One region of the Kitasatospora sp. CB02891 genome, then DNA from elsewhere that is predicted to be linked to it. Evidence: riboswitches for the same ligand, from Rfam matches in the RefSeq annotation. Region 1 holds a riboswitch; each other region holds the start of a gene.
The links. A riboswitch is a leader RNA that binds a small molecule or an ion and turns the genes downstream of it on or off. The one in region 1 is predicted to bind cyclic di-AMP.
Positions count from the first base shown of each region.

Region 2: it holds a riboswitch for cyclic di-AMP, as region 1 does, so the genes downstream of both, CG736_RS38605 (transglycosylase family protein) here and CG736_RS33570 (transglycosylase family protein) in region 1, are expected to answer to the same signal.
Region 3: it holds a riboswitch for cyclic di-AMP, as region 1 does, so the genes downstream of both, CG736_RS10920 (C40 family peptidase) here and CG736_RS33570 (transglycosylase family protein) in region 1, are expected to answer to the same signal.

Region 1 covers NZ_NNBO01000022.1:90,965-94,963, reverse strand. Annotated here, with positions in the region: gene CG736_RS33575 (MFS transporter) at 1-798, opposite strand, end outside; cyclic di-AMP (ydaO/yuaA leader) riboswitch at 1,361-1,529, shown strand; gene CG736_RS33570 (transglycosylase family protein) at 1,533-2,747, shown strand; gene CG736_RS33565 (diiron oxygenase) at 2,889-3,815, opposite strand; gene CG736_RS33560 (pseudouridine synthase) at 3,943-3,999, opposite strand, start outside.
Region 2 covers NZ_NNBO01000006.1:11,215-15,213, reverse strand. Annotated here, with positions in the region: gene CG736_RS15175 (long-chain fatty acid--CoA ligase) at 1-1,346, opposite strand, end outside; gene CG736_RS15170 (hypothetical protein) at 1,476-1,676, opposite strand; gene CG736_RS38605 (transglycosylase family protein) at 1,801-3,054, opposite strand; cyclic di-AMP (ydaO/yuaA leader) riboswitch at 3,041-3,212, opposite strand; gene CG736_RS15160 (hypothetical protein) at 3,690-3,999, shown strand, end outside.
Region 3 covers NZ_NNBO01000003.1:478,945-482,943, forward strand. Annotated here, with positions in the region: gene CG736_RS10910 (NYN domain-containing protein) at 1-636, shown strand, start outside; gene CG736_RS10915 (C40 family peptidase) at 830-1,864, shown strand; cyclic di-AMP (ydaO/yuaA leader) riboswitch at 2,227-2,382, shown strand; gene CG736_RS10920 (C40 family peptidase) at 2,393-3,460, shown strand; gene CG736_RS10925 (NlpC/P60 family protein) at 3,672-3,999, shown strand, end outside.

The DNA.
Region 1 (3,999 bases):
GACCACCGCGGCCCAGGCACCGGCCCCGCCCCACTCGCGATCCGCCAGCACCGGACCGAGCACGAACACCGAGGGCAGCACCACCACGTGGTAGACCGCGATCACGAGCATGCTCGACCACACCCAGGACCGCTGACGCACCTGCTGCCAGCCGACCCGGAGTTCGGCCAGGAACCCGAGTCGCTCGGCCCGCTCCGCGACGGCCCTCCCGCCCACCGCGCCGAGCCTCGCCAGCACTGCGGCACTGGCGGCGAAGCTCGCGGCGTCCGCCAGCAGGGCGCCGCCGGGGCCCGCGACGGCAACCAGCGCGCCGGCCAGCACCGGGCCGACCACCAGCCCCGCCGAGTGGACGAACCCGCGCAGCGCATTGGCCTCGCCCAGCCGTTCACTGGGCACCAGCAGCGGCAGCAGCCCCGTGGAGGCGGGCAGGAAGAAAGCGTCCGCCACACCGAACACCACCATCAGCGCCGCCAGCACCCCGACCCGGGCCGTCCCGGTGAGCAACAGCACTGCAACAGCCGTCTGGACCACGCACCGCACCAGATCGGAGACCAGCATGATCCGCTGTCTCGGTATCCGGTCCGCCCACACGCCGCCGGCCAGCGTGAACACCAGCATCGGCAGCAAGCCCGCCGCCGCCACCAGGCCGACATCGGCAGCTGACCCGCCGATCGACAGCACCGCGAACGGCAGCGCCACGAACGACACCCTGTCCCCCAGTACGGACAGCGACTGGGCGACGAACAGACGGGCGAACTGGCGCTCCACCCGGAGCACTTCGGGAATCAGCGCAGCCACGGGCACCTCCACAGCGGGTCGGGGAACAGCGATCACCGTGATGGTAGGGAGCCCCCGAACGGGCTGTCGCATGATTTATCCGCAAGGTCGGCAATGCCCTGGTTCACCTCAACTGCCATGTTTCTCAGGCAAGTTGACGTTCAGCCAAATTCATCGACCGGAGCCCGGACGCCCGCCTTCCCCTCCACCCGATCTCCAATCCCACCGATCGGTCAGACTTTCGCATCCGATCACCCCACCCCCTACCGCCCGATCACCCACCCCTCGACCACCCATCCCCTGACCGCCCGATCAGACCGCTCCCCGACCACCCATCCCCCGACCACCAGATCAGACCGCTCCCCCGCCTCCGAACTCCCGCCAACCGGTCGCCCACGCACGGCCGCCACGCCTCCCCGCCCGCGCCCGGGCACTCCGCGTCCGAACCCGGCCGGACCGGCGTGACTCGCCCGTGATGCCGGCGCGATGAGCTTGTGATTGCTCCGTTCGAGTGAATAGGCTCGGTCCGGCCCGCACCGCCGGGCCCCGCACGCGGCAACGCCGAACCCTGCCCGCCGCGTTGCCGGGTCGATCACCACAACCCTGGGCGGGGACGGGGGAACCAGGTACGTCGCCGTCCCCCACGGCTAGGGGTGAAGTCGCCCGAACCGGCTCCGACCGGCAGACGGCGGCCGGGCCTCCCTCCGGGTCCGAACCCGACAGCTCACCTCGCAGGCGTGCGGAGAGGATCGAGCATGCTCTTCACGGGTTCCGGGCGTCACCGCAAGCAGAGCCAGGCGGAGAAAGCCGCCGAGCGGGCCATCGCCGCGGCCGGCGTCGTCGGTGTCGGCATCGCACTGCCACTGCTCACCGCGACGGGTGCACAGGCCGCGCCCAGCGCGGTCTGGGACCGGGTCGCCGACTGCGAGAGCGGCGGCAACTGGAGTCTCGACTCGGGCGACGGCATGTACGGCGGTCTCCAGATCACCGCCCAGCGCTGGGTCGACTACGGCGGCACTCAGTACGCCCAGCTGCCCAACGGCGCCACCCGCAGCCAGCAGATCGCGGTCGCCGAACGCATCCTGGCCACCGAGGGCCCGCAGCCGTGGGCCTCGTGCGCCGACTCGTCGGACCTGCGCGTGGCCAGCGCCCCCGGCGTGGTGGACACCAACGACTCGGCGGACGAGTCGGGTGCGCTGCGCGGTGCCCGCGGCGCGGCAGCCGCCAACACCGCCTCGGACGGCACCGTCGCCGCCCCGAACGCCGCCCCGATCTTCTCCGGCCTGCCCGGCTACGACCCGGTGTCCCACGTGTACTGGTACCAGAAGAACGGCGGCTGGTTCTGGACCAGCCACCAGAGCCTGTACGAGCGCTACATGCAGCTGACGCACCCGCAGCCGCCGACCGCTGCACCGTCCCCGACCACCACTCCGGACGCGCAGGTCCCGACCACTCCGGCCACCCCGGTCGTCCCGGCACCGCCGACCGACCCGAGCACCGCCCCGAGCCCGAACCCCACCACGCCCTCCGACGGCAAGAACGGCAACGGAAGCGAGCACGGGAACGGGAACGGCACGGAGAACGGCAACAGCAACAACGGCACGGGCAACGGCCAGGGGCAGGACCAGGGCCAGGGCGAGACCGGAGGCGGAAACGGAACCGGCGGCAACCAGTCGCCCGCACCGACCACCTCGCCGACCGCCCCGAACACCGACCCGAGCCAGGCGGTCGGCACGCAGCAGCCGAGCACGTCCACGCCGCCCACCAGCAGCCCGTCGGCCGCCGACACCCCGGCGGCCGGCACCCCGGCCGCCCAGCCGTACACCGTCGGCCCGGGTGACACGCTGGCGAAGATCGCCCGCACCCACGAGCTGGACGGCGGCTGGACCGAGCTCTACAACGCCAACAAGCAGGTGCTGGGCGAGAACCCGGACCTGATCCGGCCGGGCCAGGTGCTGAACCTGGGCTGAGGACTGCCCGGCCGGGCCGCCGTCACTTCGGGGCGGCGGCCCGGCGCGGTGCAGGCCACCGCGGTGCAGGCCGCCGCGGTGCTCCCCCGACGGAATCCCTGACGAGGCCGTCGCCCGTCCCCGGTGCCCACCCACTCCCGCTCAGGCGATCACTCCGGCGGCGCGCAGCAGCCAGCGGTTGGCGGCGCCGACCAGTCCGGCGCGGTCCAGAACCCCGATCACCTTCTGGGCCATCTCGATCTTGGTGCTGCGCCAGTGGGGGTTGGCCCGGGCGACGGCCCTGCCGACCTTCGGGTCGAGGCCGACGGCGGCGTAGACCCGGGGGTGGATCAGCGCGGTGGTGGCGAAGTAGATGACCACTCCGAGGAACAGCTGCTCCCACCGGCGCTGCAGGAACCCGAGCCGCTTGCGGACGAGTTCCTCGCGGGCGTAGCTGATGTGTCGGGCCTCCTCGATGACGTGGATCCGGGAGACCTGCCGGGTGAGCGGCTGGAGGCTGTCGTCGTTCATCATTTCGCGCTGGAACGCGTCCAGGATCTCTTCGACGTACATGGTGCCGCCGAAGGTCTGGCTGTGGGTGGAGATCGCCTTGAACAGCCGGCCGAGGTTGTGGGCGACGAATCCGGCGCCGTACGCGGGGGCGCCCATCTTTTCGATCATGCGGGCGAACATGATCGAGTGCCGGCATTCGTCGGCGATCTCGGTGAGCGCGTACTGGACGTGGTTGCTGGTGGGGTCCCGGTCGAAGGCGTGCCGCAGCAGCATCTGCATGAGGATCTCCTCGAACCAGATGCCGACGCTGGCGACCGAGGCGACCTCGTGCTTGGAGAGTTCGATGCGCTCGCCCTCGGTCATCCGCTCCCACAGGTCGGTGCCGTAGAGGGAGAGGTGGCGGGGCGGGCAGTAGTAGGCGCCGGGGACGGGGTCGGCGTCCCAGTCGACGTCCTTGAGCGGGTTGAACGAGAGCTTCGCGGAGGAGGCGAGCAGGCGTTCGGCGGTGCGTTCCCGGTCCGGGGCGGTGCGCTCGCGGTCGGGGGCGCCGGGGGTGACGGCGGGCTGGGGCGGCATGCCGGCTCCTTCGCGGTGGGGCGGAGTCGAGGGTGGGATGGTGCCACTGCCGCGAAGGTAGAAGTTATTAGACTGTCCGTCAATACACTGCGCACAAGGAGGCGCAGACCGTCGGCCCGAGGGTCCGTCAGCCCCGCCAGCCGACCGGATCCGCCCATGCCGCCAGCACCCGTCCGCTGACGAA
Region 2 (3,999 bases), on a different contig from region 1:
TCCTCGGCGATCCGCACCGCACTGCCGGGCACCGGCGGGCCGACGGTGCCCGGGCGGGGCCGCAGCGGCGGGTTCACGGTGGACGGGCCGGTGGTCTCGGTCAGCCCGTAGCCCTCGTACACCAGCACGCCCGCGCCGGCGAAGAACAGCAGCAGCTCCGGGTCGATCGAGGAGCCGCCGCTGATCGCGTACCGGATCCGGCCGCCCATCGCCTGCCGCACCCGGCGGTACACCAGCGCGTCGTACAGGCGGTGCGCGAGGCGCAGCGACAGCGGCACGGGGCCGCCCTCGCCGGCCAGCGCGGCCAGTTCGGCGCGGGCGTGGCGCACCGCGACCTCCGCCGCCCGGTCGAAGACCCGCACCGCGCCCTTCGCCTGCGCCTCGGCCCGGCCCAACTGGTGGATCTTCTCGAACAGATAGGGCACGCCGACCAGGAAGGTCGCGCCGAACGCGGCCAGGTCGGGCCGGAGCTCGTCGGGCTTCAGGGACGGGCTGTGGCCGAACCGGATCCGGCCGAAGACGCAGGTCACCTGGATCATCCGGCCCAGCACGTGGGCCAGCGGCAGGAACAGCAGGGTGGACGGCGTCTCGCCGGTGGCGGCGGTGAACACCGGCTCCAGCAGGGCGTGGCAGTTCGCCGCCTCGGTGAGGAAGTTGGCGTGGGTGAGCAGGCAGCCCTTGGGGCGTCCGGTGGTGCCGGAGGTGTAGATCAGGGTGGCCTCGCTGTCCGGGCCGAGCCCCTTCCTGCGCCGCTCCACCTCCCCGGCGGGGACGGTCCTGCCGAGCTCGCCGAGGGCGGCGACGGCGTCCTCGTCCAGCCGCCACAGCGGCACCGTGCCGCCGGTGCGGGCGATCGCCACCGTCAGCACCTCGGCGGTGCCGGCGTCCTCCGCGACCGCCAGCACCGCGCCGGAGTCGCGGAGGATCCACTCGGCCTGCTCGATCGCGGAGGTCGGGTACACCGGCACCACGGACGCGCCGGCCGCCCAGGCCGCGAAGTCCAGCAGCGTCCACTCGTAGCGGGTGCGCGACATCAGGACGATCCGCCCGCCGGCCCGGACCCCGGCGGCGATCAGCCCGCGGGCGGTCGCCGCCACCTGCTCGGCGAACTGCCGGGCCGTCACCTGCTGCCAGCCGCCGTCCGGCCGGCGCCTGGTCAGCACCTCGGCGTCCGGCGCCTGCTCGGCGTTGCGGAACGGCAGGTCGGCGAGGCTGCCGGCGTCCGGCGGCGGCACCAGGTGCGGGGTGCGGGCTTCGACGACCCGGCCGTCGGAGCGCAGGACTTCGACGGGCGCACGGTCGCGCAGATGCTCGGCGCGGGCGGCCCGGGCGAGGGGGTGTGCCATCGGCGAACTCCCTTGGGTGGGTGGGGGTCCGCCCAGGGTAGGGACTCGGCCGCGAACTTACTAGACGGTAAGTTCCTTGACAGTAACAGGATTTGACGGGTTGCCGACCGGCCCCGCCCGCCGGGTCGCTCAGCCCTCCTCGACGGACGGCGCCGGGCCGGCGAACCGCTCGCCGTCCCGGCTGCCGCCGGTCCGCGCCCGGGTGCGCCGACCGGTGGACAGGCAGTCGCGCACCAGCAGCTCCACCGCGTCCTGCGGGCTGCTCACCCCGAGGCGCATCATCACCTCCAGCGCGAGGTCCGCCTCCAGCGTGATCGTCACCTTCGCCATCGCACCGCTCCCCGGTCTCGGCACCGCTTCCGGCCGAGAACAGGCCGCTGCCCCCGGAGCCGACCAGGGTCTCCGAGGGCAGCGGCGTTCACCGTGCGGTGCGTGCGGCGGGGGCTTCCGGGTGTCAGACCCGACCGGCGAAGTCCGGCGCCCAGTTGGCGATGGTCTCGGTCCGCACACCGGACTTCGGGTTGGCGGCCTCGACGTACTTGCCGTCGCCGATGTAGATCGCCACGTGGTAGACGCCCGAGTTGGCGCCGTTGTTCGACCAGAACAGCAGGTCGCCCGGCTGCAGGCTGTTCAGCGAGACCCGGGTCGAGTAGTCGGCCTGGTCCGCGGCGACGCGCGGCAGGCTGATGCCGGCCTGGCGGAACGCCGCCTGGGTCAGGCCCGAGCAGTCCCAGCCGCCGTTGCCGGTGCCGCCGTAGATGTACGGCTGGCCGACCTTGGACAGCGCGAAGTCGATCGCCGCGGCCTTCGACCCGGTCGCCTTGACGGCGGCGGTGGTGGTGGCGGTGGTCGTGGTGGTGGCGGCGGGCTTCGCGGGGGTGCTCGGCTTGGCCGGGGCCGGGGTGCTCGGCGCCGGGGCGTCGGTCTTCCGGTTCGAGCCGTTGGACGAGGACTTGCCGGCCGGCGCGGACTGCTTGGCCGGGGCCTGGGCGACGGCGACGTTGCCGAGCGCCAGCTGCTGACCCGGGTAGATCATGTCCGGGCCCTCGGCCAGGACGGAGCGGTTCAGCTCGTACAGCTTCTCCCAGCCGCCCTCGACGTTCTGGCGCTGGGCGATGGCGGACAGCCAGTCGCCCGCCACCACGGTGTAGCTGCCGGAGGCCTGGGGAGCCTGCTGGGCCTGCGGCTGGGCCTGCTGGCGCTGCTGCTGGGGCTGGGTCTGCTTCGGGGCCTGCTGGACCTGCGGCTGGGCCGGCTTCGGCGCGGTGTCCTGCGACGGCTTGGCGGCGGTGGAGCCCGCGGAGGTGTCGACCTGCGGGGCGCCGCCGCCCTTGGTCAGACCGGCCTGGACCGAGCACACCGGCCAGGCGCCGGGGCCCTGCGAGGCCAGCACCTTCTCGGCGACGGCGATCTGCTGGTCCTTGGTGGCCAGGTCGGCGCGCGGGGCGAACGCGGTGCCGCCGAAGGCGGCCCAGGTGGAGGCGGTGAACTGGAGGCCGCCGTAGAAGCCGTTGCCGGTGTTGATGGACCAGTTGCCGCTGGACTCGCACTGGGCGACCTTGTCCCAGGTGGCCACCGACGCGGCGGAGGCGGTGCCGGCCGCGAGGCCGGGGACGGTGAGGCCGATGCCCACGACACCGGTGGTGGCGATCAGACGGCGGGCGCGCTTGGCGCTGACGGGCAGCATGAAGATGCGTTCCTCTCCCACGCCTGCGAGGTGAGCTGTCGGATTCGGGCTGGAGTTGCCCGGCCGCGCGCACCTCTCGGTGCGCCCGGCTTCACCCCTAGCCCCGGACCGGTCCGTCAGGACCGCCCCAGGGCGACTTACCTGGTTCCCCCGCCCCTGCCGCGGTGCGTTTCGCATGAGCCGGCACACCCGGCGGCAGGACTCGGCGTTCCGGGTGAGCTGGGTCCGTGTGTCCACGAACGTGGGCAGGAGATTAAGCGGATTTAAGGACGATTAGCAAATTTCCGTGACGGCTGCCGCTGCTCCCGAAAAAACGATCAAGGGATTCCCGGCGAAATCCGCTGCGCGCTCCGAGAACTGCTGCGCCGTCAGGGAATTGGTGATCTTGTGTCCGATTTGGGATGGTATGCCGCTTCGTGAGCAATTGTTCATCTTGGGGGCATTTGCGATCGCCTCGGCCGGGTGGTTTGAACCGTTCTGTCCGACTGTCGGCAACGGGTGGTGAAATTCCGTCCGCTGACATTTCTGTCGAACTGACGAATGACGATACGTCAGAATGCTTAACCGTCCCCGAAGTCGCCGATATCCGTCCGGCCCGCCGCCTATGCTGCCCCCGACGATTCGGAGTCCCTGCGGGTGTTCGGGAGGCGGCCATCGTGGAGCAGTGGGAGAACGGGCGGCACCGGCGGCCGCTGCTGGGGCGGCGGCGGATGCTGACCTGGCTGGCCGTCGGGACGGTGACGGCGGTCGGCGGGGGAGCGGCGCTGCGGCAGTCGCTGGCCGGGGCGGCGGTGACGGCGGCGGGCCCGCCGCCGACGGCGGCCCCGGCGGCGCTGGACGAGAGCGGACGGAAGTGGTCGGACGCCAAGGGGTGGGGCGGCAGGGCGCCCGGGCCGGGGAGTGCCGTGCGGATCACCGACAAGGTGGTGCTGGACGCCGACGCCCGGGTCGGCTCGCTGCTGATCG
Region 3 (3,999 bases), on a different contig from region 1:
GAGTCCGCGGTGGAGACCGGGCGGCGCACCGCCCGGGAGGGCCGCAGCGTCGAGGACATGCGGCTGCGGCTGCTGCTGGACACCGTGCTGCAGTCCGCGCAGGGCCTGCAGCGGGAGTTGGCACTGCCGGTGACGGCGCTGCGCCCGGCCGACCTGGTGGAGGCGGTGGAGCCCGGCTCGGCCTCGCCGCACGACGTGGCCCGGCGCGGCCTGGCCGAGGACGATCCGGCGCTGCTGGACCAACTGCTGGCCATCCCGCAGGTCCACCTGGTGGTGGACGGCTACAACGTGACCAAGACCGGCTATCCGCAACTGCCGCTGGAGCAGCAGCGGCTGAGGCTGCTGGGCGGCCTGGCGATGCTGGCCCAGCGGACCCAGGCCGAGGTGACCTGCGTGTTCGACGGCCAGGACCTGGACGTGCCGGTGATCATGGCTCCGCCGCGCGGTGTGCGGGTCCGGTTCAGCCGGACCGGGGAGACCGCGGACGAGCTGATCCGCCGCATGGTGCGGGCCGAGCCGCAGGGCCGACCGGTGGTGGTGGTCTCCGCCGACAAGGAGGTCGCGGACGGGGTGCGCAAGGCCGGCGCCCGCCCGGTGGCCTCGGTGCTGCTGCTGAACCGGCTGTCGCGCAGCTGATCGAGTTGACGGGCGGTCAGCGGCGTTGAAGCGTCCGGAGTGTGTCGGTGTCGTGAAAGGGGGCGGAGAAGCCGATTCGGGAGCCCCCCGGGAGTGGACGCGGGGGTAGGGACTTCACTAGGGTCTGGCGTCAAACCTATATTCCGGACTATCGCCTGATCGGGTGAGTCCAGCAGGAAGAAGGAGCACCGCCGTGGCCTCCCACCGCCGTCCCAAGCAGCCGAGTCGCGCCCGGGTGACCGTGCTGACCGCTGCCGCCGCGACCGCGGTCGCCCTGTCGGCCCAGGTGAGTGCGCACGCCGCGCCGGCCCAGCCGAACAAGGACGAGGTCAAGGCGCAGGTCGACAAGCTGCTGGAGGAGCAGGAGCAGGCCGCCGAGAAGTACAACGGCGCCAAGGAGAAGGCCGACCAGCTGCGCAAGCAGGCCGACCAGCTGCAGGACCAGGTGGCCCGCGGCCAGGAGCAGCTGACCGAGCTGGCCTCCGGGCTGGCGGCGGTGGCCGGCGACCAGTACCGGCACGCGGGCATCGACCCGTCGATGCAGCTGATGCTCTCCTCCGACCCGGACAAGTACCTGGACCAGGCGTCCTCCTTCGACCAGGCGGCCAGCACCCAGGCCGCCACGCTGAAGTCGCTGGAGGACCAGCAGCGCCGGCTGGACCAGCAGAAGCAGGAGGCGGCGACCGTCCTGGCCGAGCTGGACAGCTCCACCCAGGCGCTCAACGACGCCAAGAACGACGTGCAGAGCAAGCTCCAGGAGGCGCAGAAGCTGCTCAGCCAGCTCTCCGCCACCGACCGGGCCGCGATCCTGCGCGGCGGCGGCGCAGCCTCGCGCGGCGCCGACCGGGTCGACCTGGGCAGCCTGCCGAAGGCCGCCGGCTACGCCGGCGTCGCGGTGCAGCGGGCGCTCGACAAGCGCGGCTCGGCCTACGTGTGGGGCGCGACCGGCTCGAGCACCTTCGACTGCTCCGGCCTGATGGTGTGGGCGTACGCGCAGGCCGGCGTCTCGCTGCCGCGCACCTCGCAGTCGCAGGCCGGCGTGGGCACCAACGTGGGCAAGGACTGGCACAACGCGCAGCCCGGTGACCTGGTGGTCTACTACAACGACGCGCACCACGTGGGCATGTACGTCGGCAACGGCATGGTGGTGCACGCGCCGCGCACCGGCGACGTGGTGAAGCTGATGGCCGCGGACACCCTGCCGATCCTCACCATCCGCCGGGTCTGACGGTCCGACAATCCGGACATACGCCCCAGAGGGCGACAACTGACGCGCCGTGACACGCCCGGACGGGTCGAGATTCCACTGTGATCTCGAACACGTCCGGGCGTTGTGTTTTTCGATGGAACGAAGGGAAATGCTGCGCACTGTGCAACGAATCCCTTACGTTCGGTCATTTCCGTAATCGAAATTGACTCAGATTCAGATTTTTTTCGGACAAGGATTTGAACCGATCACGGATCGGTTACTAGGGTCTTGGTTCGACCGCCGCAGAGTCGATCGCCCAAGGGGGGCGACGGTGGGGGTCGCCGCCGAGTCCGTGACGCAGCGGGCGGATCGTCAGAACGAGGTCCGCCGACGGGGATACCCCTGCGGGGGTGCTGTCGAACGGAGCCGGGGAACCACGTTCCCCCGGGGTGAATCGGCGCCGGGCCGGCCGCGACAGCGGTCGGTGAAGCGCTGTAGGGCATCTCTTCCGGCCCGAACCCGTCAGCTCACCCGGTAGGCGGTGTGAGGAAGAAGGAGTCCGCCTTCGTGGCGTCCCATCGCCGTCCCAAGCCCGTCGGCCGTGCCCGGGTCTCGATTCTCACTGCCGCTGCCGCCACCGCCGTCGCGCTCTCCGCGCAGACCGGCGCGCACGCCGACCCGGCGCCCACCAAGGACCAGGTCAAGCAGCAGGTCGACCAGCTCAACGAGCAGGCCGAGGTGAAGACCGAGGCGCTCAACGCCTCCGTCGAGAAGCAGCAGAACCTGCAGAAGCAGGTCACCCAGTTGCAGGACCAGCTGGCCCGCCAGCAGGACCAGGTGACCACCGTTCAGGACAGCCTGGCCAACATCGCCGCCGAGCAGTACCGCAACGGCGGCATCTCGCAGACCATGCAGCTGATGCTCTCCAGCAGCCCGGACGCCTTCCTCGGGCAGGCCGGCACGCTCAACACGGTCGGCGCCACCCAGGCGGACCTGCTGAAGAGCTTCAAGGCCGAGCAGGCCAAGCTGGACGGGCAGCGCAAGGAGGCCGAGCAGAAGCTCGCCGAGCTGGACACCACCACGAAGGCCCTCCAGGCCGACAAGGAGGACGTCCAGGCCAAGCTGGCCAAGGCGCAGGACCTGCTCAACACGCTCACCCAGAAGGAGCGCGACGAGCTCGCCGCGGCCGAGGCCAAGGCCGCCGACGCCTCCCGCAGCCAGGCCGAGCGGGCCTCCCGCGACACCGCCCGGACCGGCCTCGCCGCCCCGGTGCAGGCCCCGGCCGGCTACGCGGGCGCCGCGATGAGCGCCGCGCTGTCCAAGCTGGGCAGCTGGTACTCCTACGGCGCGGCCGGCCCGAGCACCTTCGACTGCTCCGGTCTGATGCAGTGGGCGTACGCCCAAGCGGGTGTGTCGATCCCGCGCACCTCGCAGGCCCAGGCGGGCGCCGGCACCAACATCGGCACCAACATCGCCAACGCCCGACCGGGTGACCTGATCATCTACTACGGCGACCAGCACCACGTCGGCATGTACGTCGGCAACGGGCAGATCGTGCACGCCCCGCACACCGGCGCGCAGGTCCGCTACGAGTCCGCCACCGTGATGCCGATCACCAAGATCGTCCGGATCTGACGGCTCCTTCGAGCGCCCGGCCCGGCACCCCGCACAGGGGGTGCCGGGCCGCACTCGTTCCGGTGTCCGATTCGCGGTCGAATATTCGAGGTTGTCAGGGTTTGGACTGGATCCTTCCGACTCGCTAACCTCTGGCCCGGCCCCCCGTGCGGACGGCCGCCCGACCGGCGGGCGGCGGCGGAGGCCGGCCGCAGGAACGGAGTCGTCGCACGTGTCCGTGCACCGTCGCCCCCCACTGCCCGGTGTCCAGCGCCTCGCCCGCGCCCTGGCGCTCACCGCCGCCGCGACCGGCGTCCTCCACCTCGGCGTCGCCCCGGCCGGCGCCGCGCCGACCGACCCGCCCGACCGCGCCGACGTCAAGGCGCAGGTCGACCAGCTGTACGAGGAGGCCGAGCAGGCGAACGAGAAGTACAACGCGGCCCAGGAGCAGCAGCGGAGGCTGCAGCGCGAGGCCGGCGCCCTGCAGAGCCAGGTCGCGGCCGGGCAGGACGACCTCAACCGGCTGCGCGGCGACCTCGGGGCGGTGGTCGCCGCCCAGT